DNA from 3 places in the Pseudomonas gozinkensis genome. Region 1 is predicted to be linked to each of the others. Evidence: predicted binding sites of a transcription regulator. Region 1 holds the regulator's gene; each other region holds the start of a gene.

What was found. Region 1 encodes FliA, which starts transcription of late flagellar genes. Its sites were predicted from a motif close to CTAAAGTTTNNNNNNNNNNNGCCGNTAA; they were not measured.
Region 2: IHQ43_RS01890 (methyl-accepting chemotaxis protein) is a predicted target of FliA. The motif match lies at 2,452-2,479, and genes of this name have one in related genera.
Region 3: flgM (flagellar biosynthesis anti-sigma factor FlgM) is a predicted target of FliA. The motif match lies at 993-1,020, and genes of this name have one in related genera.

The regions. Positions count from the first base shown of each region.
Region 1 is NZ_CP062253.1:1,818,831-1,824,142, forward strand. It holds gene flhA (flagellar biosynthesis protein FlhA) at 1-335, shown strand, start outside; gene flhF (flagellar biosynthesis GTPase FlhF) at 347-1,687, shown strand; gene fleN (flagellar synthesis regulator FleN) at 1,801-2,631, shown strand; gene fliA (RNA polymerase sigma factor FliA) at 2,628-3,368, shown strand; gene IHQ43_RS08195 (chemotaxis response regulator CheY) at 3,536-3,907, shown strand; gene IHQ43_RS08200 (protein phosphatase CheZ) at 3,926-4,714, shown strand; gene IHQ43_RS08205 (chemotaxis protein CheA) at 4,769-5,312, shown strand, end outside.
Region 2 is NZ_CP062253.1:427,361-432,672, reverse strand. It holds gene IHQ43_RS01905 (formimidoylglutamate deiminase) at 1-1,227, shown strand, start outside; gene IHQ43_RS01900 (lipocalin family protein) at 1,417-1,986, opposite strand; gene IHQ43_RS01895 (hypothetical protein) at 2,018-2,272, opposite strand; gene IHQ43_RS01890 (methyl-accepting chemotaxis protein) at 2,555-4,447, shown strand; gene IHQ43_RS01885 (hypothetical protein) at 4,632-4,787, shown strand; gene IHQ43_RS01880 (DUF924 family protein) at 4,776-5,312, opposite strand, start outside.
Region 3 is NZ_CP062253.1:4,911,076-4,916,387, forward strand. It holds gene IHQ43_RS21805 (chemotaxis protein CheV) at 1-6, opposite strand, end outside; gene flgA (flagellar basal body P-ring formation chaperone FlgA) at 89-850, shown strand; gene flgM (flagellar biosynthesis anti-sigma factor FlgM) at 1,056-1,382, shown strand; gene IHQ43_RS21820 (flagella synthesis protein FlgN) at 1,431-1,898, shown strand; gene IHQ43_RS21825 (flagellar brake protein) at 1,994-2,728, shown strand; gene IHQ43_RS21830 (MFS transporter) at 2,790-4,148, opposite strand; gene IHQ43_RS21835 (glutamine synthetase family protein) at 4,217-5,312, opposite strand, start outside.

The DNA of each region.
Region 1 (5,312 bases):
TTGTAGGGACTGAGTCGGAGCTGCCAGTTATCACGCTGGAGCCAAGGTTGGAACAAATATTGCTCAATAGTCTGCAGAAGGCAGGACAAGGCTCGGAAGAGGGCGTTCTGCTGGAGCCAAGCATGGCCGAGAAGCTGCAGCGTTCGCTGATCGAAGCGGCGCAGCGTCAGGAAATGCAAGGTCAGCCGGTGATCCTGTTGGTAGCAGGCCCGGTTCGCGCGATGCTCTCGCGCTTTGGTCGCCTGGCAGTTCCCGGACTGCATGTGCTGGCCTACCAGGAAATTCCGGACAACAAGCAAGTGACCATCGTTGCGACAGTAGGGCCCAACGGCTGAGGTAGTGGTTTATGCAAGTTAAGCGTTTTTTCGCCGCCGATATGCGTCAGGCCATGAAGCTGGTTCGTGATGAGCTGGGCGCTGATGCCGCCATCATTGGCAACCGCCGCATTGCCGGCGGTGTCGAGCTGACGGCGGCGCTCGATTACAAACTGTCGGCGCTGGCCCCGCGTGTTCCGAACATGGAACTCGAGGACGAGCTGCGCAAGACCCAGTCGCGCATCGTCACCGCCCAGGCCGAACTGAGCCTGCGTGGCGAAGCCGACGGCAACACCAATCGCCAGCTGTTCGCCGGGCTGCCGTTGACGGCCGGGCTGCCGCTGACTGCTGCCGAGCCACTGACCGAACCGACCTACGAAGCGCCGGCCCGTCCGGTACCGGCGCCCGCAGCGGTTTCCGCTGGCGTTGACCCGCGTGCACTGGACTCGATGCGTTTCGAACTCAACAGCCTGCGCGAACTGATGGAAGTGCAACTCGGCACCCTGGCCTGGAACCAGCTGCAAGGCAGCCGTCCGGCCCAGGCCAATCTGTACCGTCGTCTGCAGCGCATTGGTTTGTCTGGCCCGTTGTCCCGCGATCTGCTGTCGATGATCACCGAGATCGACGAGCCTCGTCAGGCCTGGCGCATGCTGCTGGCGCACCTGGCGCGGATGATTGCCGTGCCGGAAGTCGAGCCGCTGGAAGAGGGCGGTGTGATTGCCATGGTCGGTCCTGCCGGCATGGGCAAGACCACCACCCTCGCCAAACTGGCCGCCCGTTATGTGCTCAAGTACGGCGCGCAGAACATCGCGCTGGTGAGCATGGACAGTTTCCGTATCGGCGCGCAGGAGCAGCTCAAGACTCTGGGTCGCATCCTCAACGTGTCGGTGACCCATGTCGATCCGGGCCAGTCCCTGGTGCAGGCGCTGGATCCACTGCTGCGCAAACGCGTGGTGCTGATCGATACCGCCGGCCTGCAAGCCAGCGATCCGGCCCTGCGCATGCAGCTGGAAAGTCTGGCCGGTCGTGGCATTCGGTCGAAAAATTATCTGGTGCTGGCAACCACCAGCCAGAAACAGGTTCTAACCGCCGCTTATCACAGTTACAAGCGTTGCGGGCTTGCCGGGTGCATCCTGACTAAACTGGATGAGACGGCCAGCCTCGGCGAAGTGCTGAGCCTGGCGATCAGTCACGAACTGCCGGTCGCCTACCTGACCGATGGGCCGCGTATTCCGGATGATCTGCATCTGCCGCGCCGTCATCAACTGGTCAGCCGCGCCGTCAGTGTGCAAATGCAGGAAGAACCCAGCGAAGAAGCCATGGCTGACATGTTCGCTGATATCTACCACAGTCCGACCAAGCAGGTTGGCTGAGGTAATGAACCGTTTTTGTACCTACATCGATGGTCTGCCATGCATTGTTCCGGTTGTGAACGCGCAGCCAGTAATGTGGCCTCCGTCTATGCAAGACAAGGTAAAGAAATAACATGGGCAGCATGCATCCCGTACAGGTGATCGCGGTGACCGGCGGCAAAGGTGGCGTCGGCAAGACTAATGTGTCAGTGAACTTGTCCCTGGCCCTGGCAGAGCTTGGCCGTCGGGTCATGCTGCTGGACGCCGACCTGGGGCTGGCGAACGTCGACGTTCTGCTGGGCCTCACACCCAAACGCACCCTGGCCGACGTGATCGAAGGCCGCTGCGAGCTGCGCGACGTGCTGTTGCAAGGCCCCGGCGGGATCCGCATCGTGCCGGCCGCTTCCGGCACCCAGAGCATGGTTCACCTGAGCCCGGCCCAGCATGCCGGCCTGATTCAGGCCTTCAGTGACATCGGCGACAATCTCGACGTACTGGTGATCGACACCGCTGCGGGTATTGGTGACTCGGTAGTCAGTTTTGTTCGCGCAGCCCAGGAAGTTTTGCTGGTGGTCTGCGACGAGCCGACCTCGATCACCGACGCCTACGCGCTGATCAAGCTGCTCAACCGCGATTACGGCATGAACCGCTTCCGCGTCCTGGCCAACATGGCGCAGAGCCCGCAGGAAGGTCGCAATCTGTTCGCCAAGTTGACCAAGGTCACGGATCGCTTCCTCGACGTCGCCCTACAATACGTCGGCGCGGTGCCCTACGACGAAAGCGTGCGCAAGGCGGTGCAGAAGCAGCGTGCGGTCTATGAAGCCTTCCCGCGTTCCAAGTGCGCACTGGCGTTCAAGGCGATCGCACAGAAGGTCGACACCTGGCCGCTGCCCGCCAACCCGCGTGGCCACCTCGAATTTTTCGTCGAGCGCCTCGTGCAGCAAACGGCAGGACCTGTGCTATGACCGCCAGCGGTATGAACCTTTACAAAAAGTCGGCGCGTGACGCGCAGTACGAGCTGATCGAGCGTTACGCGCCACTGGTCAAACGCATCGCCTACCACTTGCTGGCGCGATTGCCGGCCAGTGTGCAGGTCGAAGACCTGATCCAGGCCGGGATGATCGGTCTGCTCGAAGTCTCGACCAAATACGACGCCAGCAAGGGCGCCAGTTTTGAAACGTACGCGGGTATCCGGATCCGTGGTGCGATGCTCGACGAAGTCCGTAAAGGGGACTGGGCTCCGCGCTCGGTTCACCGCAACACCCGTATGGTCAGCGACGCGATTCGCTCGATTGAAGCTAAAACCGGCCGTGACGCTAAAGATCACGAAGTTGCGGCCGAACTCCAATTGAGTCTCGACGATTACTACGGGATTTTGAACGACACCCTGGGCAGCCGGCTGTTCAGTTTCGACGACCTGTTGCAGGACGGCGAACACGAAGGGCTGCACGAGGATGGCGCCAGTGCTCATCTGGAGCCGTCGCGCGATCTGGAAGACGAGCGTTTCCAGGCTGCGCTGGCGGACGCGATTGCCAATTTGCCGGAGCGTGAGCGACTGGTGTTGGCGCTGTACTACGACGAAGAGCTGAACCTCAAGGAGATCGGTGAAGTCCTTGGCGTCAGTGAATCGCGGGTCAGCCAGTTACACAGCCAGTGCGCGGCCCGCTTGCGGGGGCGTTTGGGGGAGTGGCGAGCGCGCTGAAGGCAGTGTGGGGACACTGCGAACGAGGCTGGTGCGGTGGTGAACGGCACCGGTCTTGCTCTGTTGTGCTCCAGACAGTCATCGAGTGTTTTGCCGGATTGATTGAAATGGCGCGTCCAGGTGCTGGACGCGTTTAAGACTGCTTGGAGGTCGAATTGAACAAAGACATGAAAATCCTCATCGTTGATGACTTCTCAACGATGCGGCGGATCATCAAGAACCTGTTGCGTGACCTTGGGTTCACCAACACCGTTGAAGCCGACGATGGCACCACCGCCATTCCGGTGCTCAACAGCGGCAGCATCGACTTTCTGGTGACCGACTGGAACATGCCCGGCATGACCGGTATCGACCTGCTGCGCCACGTGCGCGCCGATGAAAAGCTCAAGCACCTGCCGGTGCTGATGGTGACCGCTGAAGCCAAGCGCGAGCAGATCATCGAAGCGGCCCAGGCCGGCGTGAACGGCTATGTGGTCAAACCTTTCACGGCTCAGGCGTTGAAAGAAAAAATCGAGAAGATTTTCGAACGCATCGGCTGATGAACGCGCGGGGGAGCTATGGAGCATAAAGAATCTTCACAGGGCGACTTCGAGTCGACCCTGAAAAAACACGCGGTCGAACTGGTCGAAAGCCTTGAAAAGGGCAGGTTCGGCGACGCTGTGCAACTGATCCATGAGCTCAATCAGACCCGTGACCGTGGCCTGTACCAGGAAGTGGGCAAGCTCACGCGTGAACTGCACAGTGCGATCGTCAATTTCCAGATCGATCCGCACATGCCGCAGGCCGAGGAAGTGTCGCAAATCACCGACGCCACCGAACGCCTGGGCTACGTGGTCAAACTGACCGAAGCTGCTGCCAACCGCACCATGGATCTGGTGGAAAGCGCGACCCCTGTGGTCAATGGCCTGGCTGACGAGGCCCAGGCCTTGAGCGCCGATTGGGGCCGCTTCATGCGCCGTGAGGTCGGGGCTGAAGAGTTCCGTGAGCTGGCGCGCCGGGTCGACGGTTTTCTGGCACGCAGCAGCGCGGACAACCGCGCGGTGTCGAGCAATCTGAACGACATTCTGCTCGCCCAGGATTACCAGGACCTCACCGGTCAGGTGATCAAGCGCGTGACCCAATTGGTCACCGAAGTCGAAAGCAACCTGCTCAAGCTCGTGCTCATGGCCAGCCAGGTGGACCGCTTTGCGGGCATCGAACATGACCGTGCGGCAATGCTCGCTGAAAAAGATCCACAAAAACATCTCTCGCAGGGTGAAGGTCCGCAGATTCATGCCGATAAACGAGAAGACGTTGTGTCCGGTCAGGACGATGTGGACGATTTGTTATCCAGCCTTGGATTCTAGAGTTTTGGAATTTTAGGTTTTTTGGGTTTTTAGACCTGTAGGAGCACCCCATTAATGAGCTTCGGCGCCGATGAAGAGATCCTTCAGGATTTCCTGGTTGAGGCCGGCGAGATTCTTGAGCAACTGTCCGAACAACTGGTCGAGCTGGAAAGCCGCCCGGATGACGCAGATCTGCTCAACGCAATTTTTCGCGGTTTCCACACTGTAAAAGGGGGCGCCGGCTTCCTTCAGCTCAACGAGCTGGTGGAGTGCTGTCACATCGCCGAAAACGTGTTCGACATCCTGCGCAAGGGTGAGCGTCGCGTAGATGCAGAACTGATGGACGTGGTGCTCGAAGCGCTGGACGCGGTGAACAGCATGTTCAGCGAAGTCCGCGATCGCAGCCCGATTACCGCCGCCACCCCGGAACTGCTGGCTGCCCTGGCGCGTCTGGCCGAACCGCAATCGGCGGATGAAGCCCCGGCTTCGCCTGTGGCCGAGATGATCGAAGAACTGGTCGTCGAAGGCGAATCGGGGGATATCACCGATAACGAATTTGAACAGTTGCTGGACTCGCTGAACGCCGTCAAGGCCGAAGCCGAGGCCCCGGCGGCTGCCG
Region 2 (5,312 bases), 1.4 Mb from region 1:
CCGCTGCTGCCGGGGATGCCGAATCTGCACTCCCACGCGTTCCAGCGGGCGATGGCGGGACTTGCTGAAGTGGCGGGCAATCCCAACGACAGTTTCTGGACCTGGCGCGATCTGATGTATCGGCTCGTCGGAAAAATCAGCCCCGACCAGCTCGGTGTGATTGCCCGTCAGCTGTACATCGAAATGCTCAAGGCCGGTTACACCTCGGTCGCCGAATTCCATTACGTCCACCACGGTCACAACGGCCAGCCGTACGCCGACCCGGCCGAGCTGGCGTTGCGCATCAGCCAGGCAGCCAGCTCGGCAGGTATCGGTCTGACCTTGCTGCCTGTGCTCTACAGCCACAGCGGCTTCGGCGGCCAGACGCCGAACGAAGGCCAGCGCCGCTTCATCAACAGCACCGAAAACTATCTGGCACTGCAATCGCGCCTGCAGCCGCTGTTGGCTCAACAGAAGGCGCAGTCGCTGGGCCTGTGCTTCCACTCGTTGCGCGCGGTCACGCCGCAGCAAATCAGCGAAGTGCTGGCGGCCAGCGACAAGCAATGCCCGGTGCACATCCACATCGCCGAACAGCAGAAGGAAGTCGACGACTGCCTGAGCTGGAGCGGTCGCCGCCCGCTGCAATGGCTGTACGAAAACACCGAAGTCGATCAGCGCTGGTGCCTGGTGCACGCGACCCACGCCAATCCGGAAGAAGTCACGCTGATGGCCAAGAGTCGCGCCATCGCCGGTCTCTGCCTGACCACCGAGGCCAACCTTGGCGACGGGATTTTCCCGGCAGTGGATTTCCTCGCTCAGGGCGGGCGCATGGGCATCGGTTCCGACAGCCATGTGTCTTTGAGTGTGGTGGAAGAACTGCGCTGGCTGGAATACGGCCAACGCCTGCGCGATCAGCGGCGCAACCGCTTGTATGGCGCGGATCAGCCGATGGTCGGCCGTACGCTGTACGACGCAGCGCTGGATGGCGGCGCTCAGGCTCTGGGCCAGCCAATCGGCGCGCTGGAAGTCGGCAAGCGTGCCGACTGGATTGTGCTCGATGGCAGTGATCCGTATCTGGCCACGGCCAGCGGTGACGGGATTCTCAATCGCTGGCTGTTCGCCGGTGGCGACCGTCAGGTGCGCGATGTGCTGGTCAACGGTCAATGGGTCGTTCGTGACGGGCGACATGCCGGGGAGGAGGACAGCAATCGCGCCTTCACCCAGGTTCTGCGAGAGCTTTTGGGCTGACACAAAAAAAACCTGTGGGGTTGTCCTCCACAGGTTTTTTTGCACCTCAGCTACTGATCGTTCCCACGTCGAGGCGTCGAACCGTCTGCGTGGTAATGCCTCAATGGACGCTCTGCGTCCGCTTTTGGGACGCGGAGCGTCCCGGGCTGCATTCCCACGCAGAGCGTGGGAACGATCAGAGAGCAGTGCTCAGTTGGACGTCTTGGCCATCTGCTGATCCGACGTACGCCAGATCAGTCGCGTGGTGTCGTAACCCTGCTGACGCGCCTTGCTCAGCAGTTCCTCGCGCACCACACCGTTGACAGTCGGCGTGCGGGACAACAGCCACAGGTAGCGACGACTCGGGTCGCCGACGAGGGCGGTCTTGTAGTCATCGCTGACGTACAGCACCCAGTATTGCCCCTTCGCCACACCCGGAATCAGCCGCGAGAACCAGGTATCGAATTCGACCCACAGCTTGTCGGTCTTGCCCGGCACCTGTGGATAAGCCGTGCCTTTGACTTCTTCCCACTGCCAGTCCGCCGTCAGGCAGCGGTTGTACACCGCGATATTGCCGTCGGGCTTGAGGGAATAACGGGCTTCGGATTGCGCGCAATTGCGCTGGAAGTACATCGGCAGACGCGCCAGCTCGTACCAGGTGCCCTGGTAACGCTTGAGATTGACACTGTTGACCGTCTTCGGCGCCAGCGGATCTTCACCGGACGTGGCGCAGCCGGCCAATACCAGGCCGGCCAAAAGAACAAGCAATAACCGCTTCATTGTTTTTCTCCCGTGGGCGCGTAGCCCCGGTTTACTTCAGGCCTTGGCCGGAAAACATCAGCACTTTGTCACCGGCGTACTGCACGCTGATAAAGCTGTTCTTGTCGCCCCAGGTGCAACTGGACATGCCGAGCGCGCCCGAGCAATCGGTGGGCTTGCCAAGCAGCGTCTCCACTTCGGCTTTGGCCATGCCGGCCGAAAGCTTCGAATAGTTTTCCTGATTGACCTTGCTGCATGCGGCCAACAGCACGCAAAACGACAGCAGGGCGATAGATCGCAGCGACATGGTGGAACTCCTGGAACGGAAGGGGGATGGCATGGCGCCAACCAGAAGCTTAGAAGAGAAAACCCCTGTCTGGTTCCCTGGGAGGCTGGCTATTTGTTAGCCCGCTCGTCCGGCATTCGTCGGCAAATCAGACAGTTCGTAGGGGTATTGAGCATTTCGTCGCTTTTCGCAAAAACCGCCTAATCTTTGGCGCGGCGCGGTCGAAATAAGAGCAGCGCAAAGCCCGATAGTGTGGCAAATTGCCGCCCTTTCTTGACCAGCCCCTTCGCGGTAGCTCACTTAATGACCAGAAACATGAAATTCAGCCACAAGATCTTGTTGGCTGCCGCCCTCGTGGTGGCCGTTGCGTTCGCCTGTTTCATTTTGTTCAACGACTATCGCCAGCGCGAAGCCCTGCAAAGCAGCACCGAAGCATCAATGCAGGAACTGGGCAGCCTGACCACCAGCAACATCCAGACCTGGCTGGAAAGCCGCATCCAGTTGCTGCAATCGATGGCGCAACAGGTTGTCGCCGACGGCAACGCGCCGGCCAGCCTGAAACGCATCATCGACCTGCCCGCCTACACCGGCAATTTCCAGCTCAGCTACTTCGGCGGCGCCGACGGTGTGATGTTCTCGGTTCCGGCCGGCAACCGTGCACCTGATTACGATCCGCGCGCCCGCGGCTGGTACAAGGCAGCCAACGCTGCGCAACAGACCATCGTCACCGAACCGTACATCGCCGCCTCGTCGGGCAAACTGGTGATCACCGTCGCCACGCCGGTGCAGCGCCAGGGCCAGATGATCGGTGTGGCCGGCGCCGACATTGATCTCTCCAGCGTCAGCGCGATCATCAACTCGCTGAACTTCGGCGGCCACGGTCACGCGTTCATCGTCAGTGCCGACGGCAAGATCCTGATCCACCCGGACAGCAAGCTGGTGCTCAAAACCCTGGCCGAGGCCTACCCCAACGGTGCGCCGAAAGTCAGTCCGGGCCTGAAAGAAGTCGAGTTCGACGGCAAGACCCAACTGATCTCCTTCACCCACGTCAACGGCGTGCCGTCGGCCGACTGGTACGTGGCGCTGGTGCTGGACAAGGACACCGCGTTCTCGATGCTCAGCGAATTCCGCACCTCGGCGCTGATCGCCATGGTCATCGCCGTGGTAATCATCATCGCCCTGCTCGGCATGCTGATCCGCGTGCTGATGCAGCCGCTGCTGACCATGGGCCGCGCCATGCACGACATCGCCGAAGGCGAAGGTGACCTGACCAAACGCCTGACCATTCACGGCCACGATGAATTCGGCGCACTGGGCACCTCGTTCAACCGTTTCGTCGAGCGCATTCACACCTCGATCCGCGAAGTGTCGTCGGCCACCGGGCAAGTCAACGAAGTCGCCCTGCGCGTAGTCGCCGCGTCGAACTCGTCGATGTTCAACTCCGACCAGCAGGCCTCGCGCACCAACAGCGTGGCCGCCGCGATCAACCAGCTCGGCGCCGCCGCCCAGGAAATCGCCCAGAACGCCGCCCTCGCCTCGCAACACTCAAGCGATGCGCGCAGCCTGGCCGAAGACGGCCAGCAGGTGGTGGATAAAACCATCCACGCGATGCAACAGCTGTCGGCGAAGATCAGCGACTCCTGCGGCAACATCGAAACCCTGAACAGCAACACCGTGAACATCGGGCAGATTCTGGAAGTGATCACCAGCATCTCCCAGCAGACCAACCTGCTGGCGCTCAACGCCGCCATCGAAGCGGCCCGTGCCGGTGAGGCCGGTCGTGGTTTCGCCGTGGTGGCCGACGAAGTCCGCAACCTGGCGCACCGCACCCAGGATTCGGCGCAGCAAGTGCAGAAGATGATTGAAGAGCTGCAAGTCGGCGCGCGTCAGGCGGTCGGCATCATGACCGAGAGCCAGCGCGAGAGCGAAAGCAGCGTCGGCATCGCCAACCAGGCCGGCGAACGCTTGGGCAGCGTGACCCAGCGCATCGGCGAGATCGACGGCATGAACCAGTCGGTAGCGACGGCGACGGAAGAGCAGACGGCGGTGGTCGAGTCGATCAACGTTGATATCAACGAGATCAACACGCTGAACCAGGAAGGTGTGGAAAACTTGCAGGCGACGTTGCGGGCTTGTGCGGATCTGGAGCAGCAGGCTGCGCGACTCAAGCAGTTGGTGGGTAGTTTCCGGATCTGAGGCGCGGCTACTGACCTCATCGCTGGCAAGTCGAGTCGTCGCACCGTAGCTCCCACAGGTAATGTGTGTTTACACAATTTGTGTTTCACATCAAACACTGTGGGAGCGGGCTTGCCCGCGATAGCGGTATACATGACGCAGAAGGCCGGAAATGTAATCCGCGATTCGCAAGGAGATGTGGCTAATGAACAAGAAACACGATTGCACGGATTCAGATCAAACTACTTTACTGGCAATCCTTGCATTGGGTACCGACGAGATTGATCAAGAAAAGTACAGAGACGTTGAAGACTTGTTTCTTGAATTGGATAAAATGAACGCGGACAAGCTAGAAACTTGACCCAGGCTGTTTGAGAAACTCCAGCTCCTCAACCGTAGACTCCCGCCCCAACACCGCATTGCGATGCGGAAACCGTCCAAACCGCGCAATCACCCGCTGATGTCGCTCCGCATAATCCAGGTTGTCGGCAAACACCCCGCGCTCCGCCTCCGGCTGTTCAGCCACCAGTTCGATGAATCGTGAAACCGCTTCATTCTGCACCGCGAGGTTTTCGCTGTGTTCGAAGACGAGGTAGATGAAGAGTCGCTGAATCGGTTTCAACTGCCGATCGAAGTCTGCAGCAATCCCCTGAGCAACCAGTTTCTGTGCCCGTAGATCGCCGGAAAAAGCCTTGGGCGTATCGCGAAAGATCATTCGCGGGAGTTGGTCGAGCAACAGCACCACCGCCAGCCAACCCTCGGGACGTTGCGTCCATTCGGTCAATTCGCCAGCGAGGGCCTGATCGACAAAGACCCCGAAACGCTCACGCGCTTCGAGGTCCTGGCTGTCTTTCTTGCCGAACCACAACCCGCCCTGTTGGGCCGT
Region 3 (5,312 bases), 3.1 Mb from region 1:
AGCCATGCCCAGACTCCTACACCAACGCCAAGTGTTGTTGCGACGCACATTCATTGCTAAACGGCACGGCGCTTGCTTTTTAACTCGTATGAACGCTCAAACGACATTTTTCCGACGCCTGACATCTCCCCTCCGCAGAGGGCTTTGCGCGATGTCCGCCGTTTGCCTGTTTTTCGCTGGCAGCCCTGCCATTGCTGATGCGGTTACCTTGCCTGACATGCTTATCGGCGTCACTCAGGGCTTTCTTGAATTCACCGTAGAAGACTATCTGGCTACCAGTCAAACGGAAGGGCGTTATGAAATCGAGGTCAACCAGCTCGATCCGCGCATGCGCATGCCTATGTGCGACAAGGAATTGACAGCGACACTGGAGAGTCCGGCACGTCCTCTGGGCCGTGTCACGGTCAAGGTCCGCTGCGAAGGCGCCTCCCCCTGGACGGTGTTCGTGCCCGCTCAAGTCCGCCTGTTTCGCGAGATTGTCACCACCACTCGCCCGCTCAAGCGCGCCGGCATCATCGAGCCTCAGGACGTGACCTTGCGCGAACGCGACGTCAGCACGATCAATCAGGGCTTCCTGACGTCGGTGGATGAAGCCATCGGACAGAAATTGACCCGACCAACGGTCGCCGATCAAGTCATTACCCTGGTGCATCTGGAACAGGCGGAAGTGGTGCGCAAGGGCGATCAAGTGGTGATCACCGCCCGCAGCGGTACCCTCGCCGTACGCATGCCGGGCGAAGCGCTGGCCAACGGCGGCCTGAAAGAACAGATTCGAGTGAAGAACCTCAACTCCCAGCGGGTCATCAAGGCGCAGGTTGTGGCGCCCGGCCAGGTGGAAGTAGCGATGTAAGCGGCGAGTGAGCGGCAAGATGAACGGATATTTGAAAAGCCCCTGAGCTTTTGGCAGAAAACTGGCGCTGACCAGAGCTGTTCCCTAAACTGTGCCGCAGCAGGATCTGCAACGGCGCATGCAAGCTCATTGCTAAATGGGCCTAAAGTTTTCCAGGGGATGGCCGAAAACATGGCAAGCGTCCAAATTCCCAGAGGTTTTTAACATGGTCATCGATTTCAGCCGTTTGAACAGCTCCTCGTCACTTACGGGCAGTACACGTACCAGCAACGCCAAGGAAACCGCCGAAACCGGCACCTCCGCGCCGCTGAATACCCCGGCCGAACAGGCCAGTGCCGCAAAAAGCGGGGAATCGGTACACCTCAGCAATGAGGCTCAACAGTTGCAGAAGGTCACTGACAAGCTGCGCGATCAGCCTGCCGTCGACAAGGCCCGCGTGGCCGAGTTGAAAGCAGCGATTGCCGATGGCAGCTACAAGGTCGACAGCAACCGTGTAGCCAGCAAACTGCTCAATTTCGAAGCCCAGCGCTAGGCCTCGGTCAGCGCCAGGCTTTTGGACGCTTAAAACCCAAGGCCAGCCATGCACGACACTAATTTATTGCAACTGATCACCGACGACTTTGCTCCAGCTCAACAATTGCTGGAGTTACTGCAAACCGAGTCCCTCGCCTTGCACGGTCGCGACATGCCTCTGCTGGAAGAAATTCTGGCGAACAAGCAGGCATTGATCATTCTGCTCGAACAGCATGGCCGCAAGCGCAGCGAAATCCTCGCCAGTCTCAATCTGTCCCTCGACCGCGCCGGCCTCGAACAACTGGCCAGCCAGTCGAGCATCGGCGATCAGTTGCTCAGCCAGAGCGATGTCCTGACCGATCTGATCGCCCAGTGCCAGGCAGCCAATGCCAGGAATGGCCAGTCGATCGTCATGCAGCAGGCCGCCACGGCCAATCAGCTGAAAATCCTCACCGGCGGCGAGCCACCTGCGCTCTACGATGCCAGTGGCACCTTCTCCAAACTGCAGAAACCGCGCGCGCTCAGCCAGGCGTGATGCTTTCTTCTATGCTTGCGCCCTATCAACGTGCGAAACATGCTGGCAAAATACTGGCCAGCCGTAGTCAAATTTTGTCTGGAGATTGATTTAACGTGTCCAACGATGACGCTCCGCAGCCCCCAAAGGTGCTCACCACGCCCCTGGAGATCTCCAGCAATCTGCGCCAGCTGCAAGAGAGCCACGATCCGCTGATCATTACGTTCCACGAGCGCAGCCAGCGCTTCCAGAGCTACCTGATTGAAGTCGATCGCGAAAACGGTTCGATCAAGCTTGATGAAATGATTCCGCGGGACGGCGAACGTTTTCTGGAAGCAGGCGAACCGTTCAAGGTTGAAGGTTTTCATGATGGCGTGCGCATTGCCTGGGAATGCACAGGGACGCTGAGCATCAAAGACTCCGACGGCGACCGCTTCTACACCGGCGACCTGCCCACCGAAGTGGTTTATCACCAGCGCCGCAATGCCTTTCGCGCCGCACTGAAACTGACCGACCTGGTCAGCGTCGTGCTCGGCGGCGAAAAGCTCAAGGCACCGCTGGATGGCAAATTGCTGGACATCTCGGCCACGGGTTGCAAGCTGCGCTTTGAAGGCGATATCACCGACCGCCTGCAACTGGGCCAGGTCTATGATCGCCTGATCGCCGCGCCGCTATTCGGCAACCAACCGGTATCGGTCGAGCTGCGTTACCTGCACTTCGAAGAAAAACTCAACATCACCTTCGCCGGCCTGCGCTTTCACAACATCAGCGGCCCGGCTGCCCGCAACGTCGAGCGTTTCGTTTATCAACTGCAACGCGAAGCGCGTCGGTTCGATAAAGACGATCTCTGATCGGCAGGCATTAAAAAACGGGCAGTCACTGCGGTGACTGCCCGTTTTTTTTATGCCTGGATCAAGGCCTGGCAGTGCTGATGTCGGGCCCCTCGCCCTCGACTGTCGAATCGGTTGGCACAACAGGCTCGGGCTCCGGTTCAGGCTCTGGAGCGACCGTATTCTGCATCTGCTCCTGCACCACTTGTTCATCAACTCGCGGGTCCAGCGCTGCCACCAACGGCGAACTGGACATGCTGTCCGGCATCGCCACGTGATGCAGTGGTGCATCGTCGACCTGGTGCAGATTGGTCACGGCTTTCGGCCGGATCCGCCACACCAGCACCAGCGCGAAAAAGGTGAAGAACGCATACAGGCTTTGCGGCCCGAACATCTTCATCAGTACCCCCGCCGCCAGCGGCCCGATACTGGCGCCCACGCCGTAGGTCACCAGCAACATCGCCGTCAGCGACACCCGACGCTCGCCCTCGACGTGGTCGTTGGAGAACGCCACCGCCAACGGATACAGGCAAAACTGCACCAGCGAGCAGAGGAAACCGACCACGAACAGCACCTCCAGCGGCACCTGCGGCAGGATCGCCAGCGGCAACGCGGCAACCGCCAGGAACAACGCGAAACAGCGGATCAGCAAGGCCCGGTCATAACGATCCGACAACCAGCCCAACGGCCACTGCACCAACAGGCCGGCAAAAATACAGCTACCCATGAACAGACCGACCTGCTCGGTCGACAGCCCTTGCTGGGACGCATACAGCGGCGCCAGACCGTAGAACGAACCGATGATCAGCCCTGCGCCGAGCACCGTGCTCAGGGACTGCGGCACGCGCTTGATAAAGAAGCGCGGTTCCATCGGGGCCGGATGCAGCGGCGCCGGGTGAATCCGCCGGGTCAGCGCCACCGGCACCAGACACAGGGCGAAGCACAGCGCGACCAGCATCAGCAGTTCCAGGCCAAGACCCGGATGCATGACCAGAATCAGTTGACCAAGCACCAAGCCCAGGTACGACGCGATCATATAGCCACTGAACACCAGACCGCGCTGATTGGCGTCGGCCTGCTCGTTCAGCCAGCTCTCGATGACCATGTATTGGCACATCATGCCGAGGCCGACGATGGTCCGCAGCACCAGCCAGGCCGGCAACCAGTCCACCAGCCCATGACCGAGCACCGCCGCGCCGACGATCCCAGCACACGCCGAGTAGGCACGGATATGCCCGACCCGGGCGATCAGACGGTGACCGATCTTGCCGCCCAGCACCAGACCGAAATAGTTGGCCGCCATCAACGCACCGACCCACAACCCGTCAACATGGTCGGCAGCCAGACGCAAAGCCAGATAAGTAGAAAGAAGGCCCGAGCCGATCAACATCATCAGCGAGGCGAAATACAGCGCTCGAAAGGATTTCCAGATTTGGCGCATCGGCGTTCCGAGCGGCTCCTTGCGGTAAGTATCGGGCTATCAAACGATAGCCCGACGGCGACATTTCGTCAGGCCTGGGCTGCTAGAACACGGCGTTCCCAGGGAGTGATTTCATCAAAGAAACTGGTCAACTCCATGGTCTTCGAAGCGATGTAGCCTTCGATGAACTCCGTGCCGAACAGTTCCTTTGCAAGCTGGCTGCGTTTCAGACGTTCGAGCGCCGCGTGCAAGGTACACGGCAGCGAAAGATTGTCCGGCACTTCGAACTCGCCCTGAATCGCTTCGCTTGGCTCGAGCTCATGCTCGATGCCGTACAAGCCGGCGGCCAGACTCGCGGCAATCGCCAGATAGGGGTTGGCATCGGCCCCCGGCAAGCGATTCTCGACACGGCGTGCGACCGGCGAACTGGCCGGAATGCGCAGGCCGGCGGCGCGGTTGTCGTGGGACCAGCAGGCATTGTTCGGCGACGCAAACGGATGACACAGCCGTTGGTAGGAATTGACGTTCGGTGCAAACAGCGCGGTGAAATCAGCCATGCCCGCCTGCTGTCCGCCGATGAAGTGGCGGAACATCGCGGTCGGCTGACCGTCGGCGTCGCTGAACACATTCTTGCCACTGCCGATCTCGACGATGCTCTGGTGAATATGCATCGAACTGCCCGGCGTGTGCGCCAGCGGCTTGGCCATGCAGACCACGGTCAGGCCGTGCTTGAGCGCGACTTCCTTGAGCAAGTGTTTGAACAGGAAGGTCTGGTCGGCCAGCAGCAGCGGATCGCCGTGCAGCAGGTTGATCTCGAACTGGCTGACGCCCATTTCGTGCATGAACGTATCGCGCGGCAGGCCGAGAGCCGCCATGCATTTATAGACTTCACTGAAGAACGGCCGCAGTCCGTTATTGGAACTGACGCTGAACGCCGAATGACCGTCCTCGCGACGTCCGTCGAGGCCCACTGGCGGCTGGAACGGCTGGGTCGGGTCGGTATTCGGAGCGAACACAAAGAATTCGAGTTCGGTCGCCACTACTGGCGCCAGGCCGAGAGCTGCGTAGCGGGCAATGACTTTCTTGAGCTGGCCACGAGTCGACAGGTTGGAGCTTTCGCCGGTCAATTCATCGGCATCGCAGATTGCAAAGGCCCGCGGCTCGTCACTCCATGGCAACGGGTGA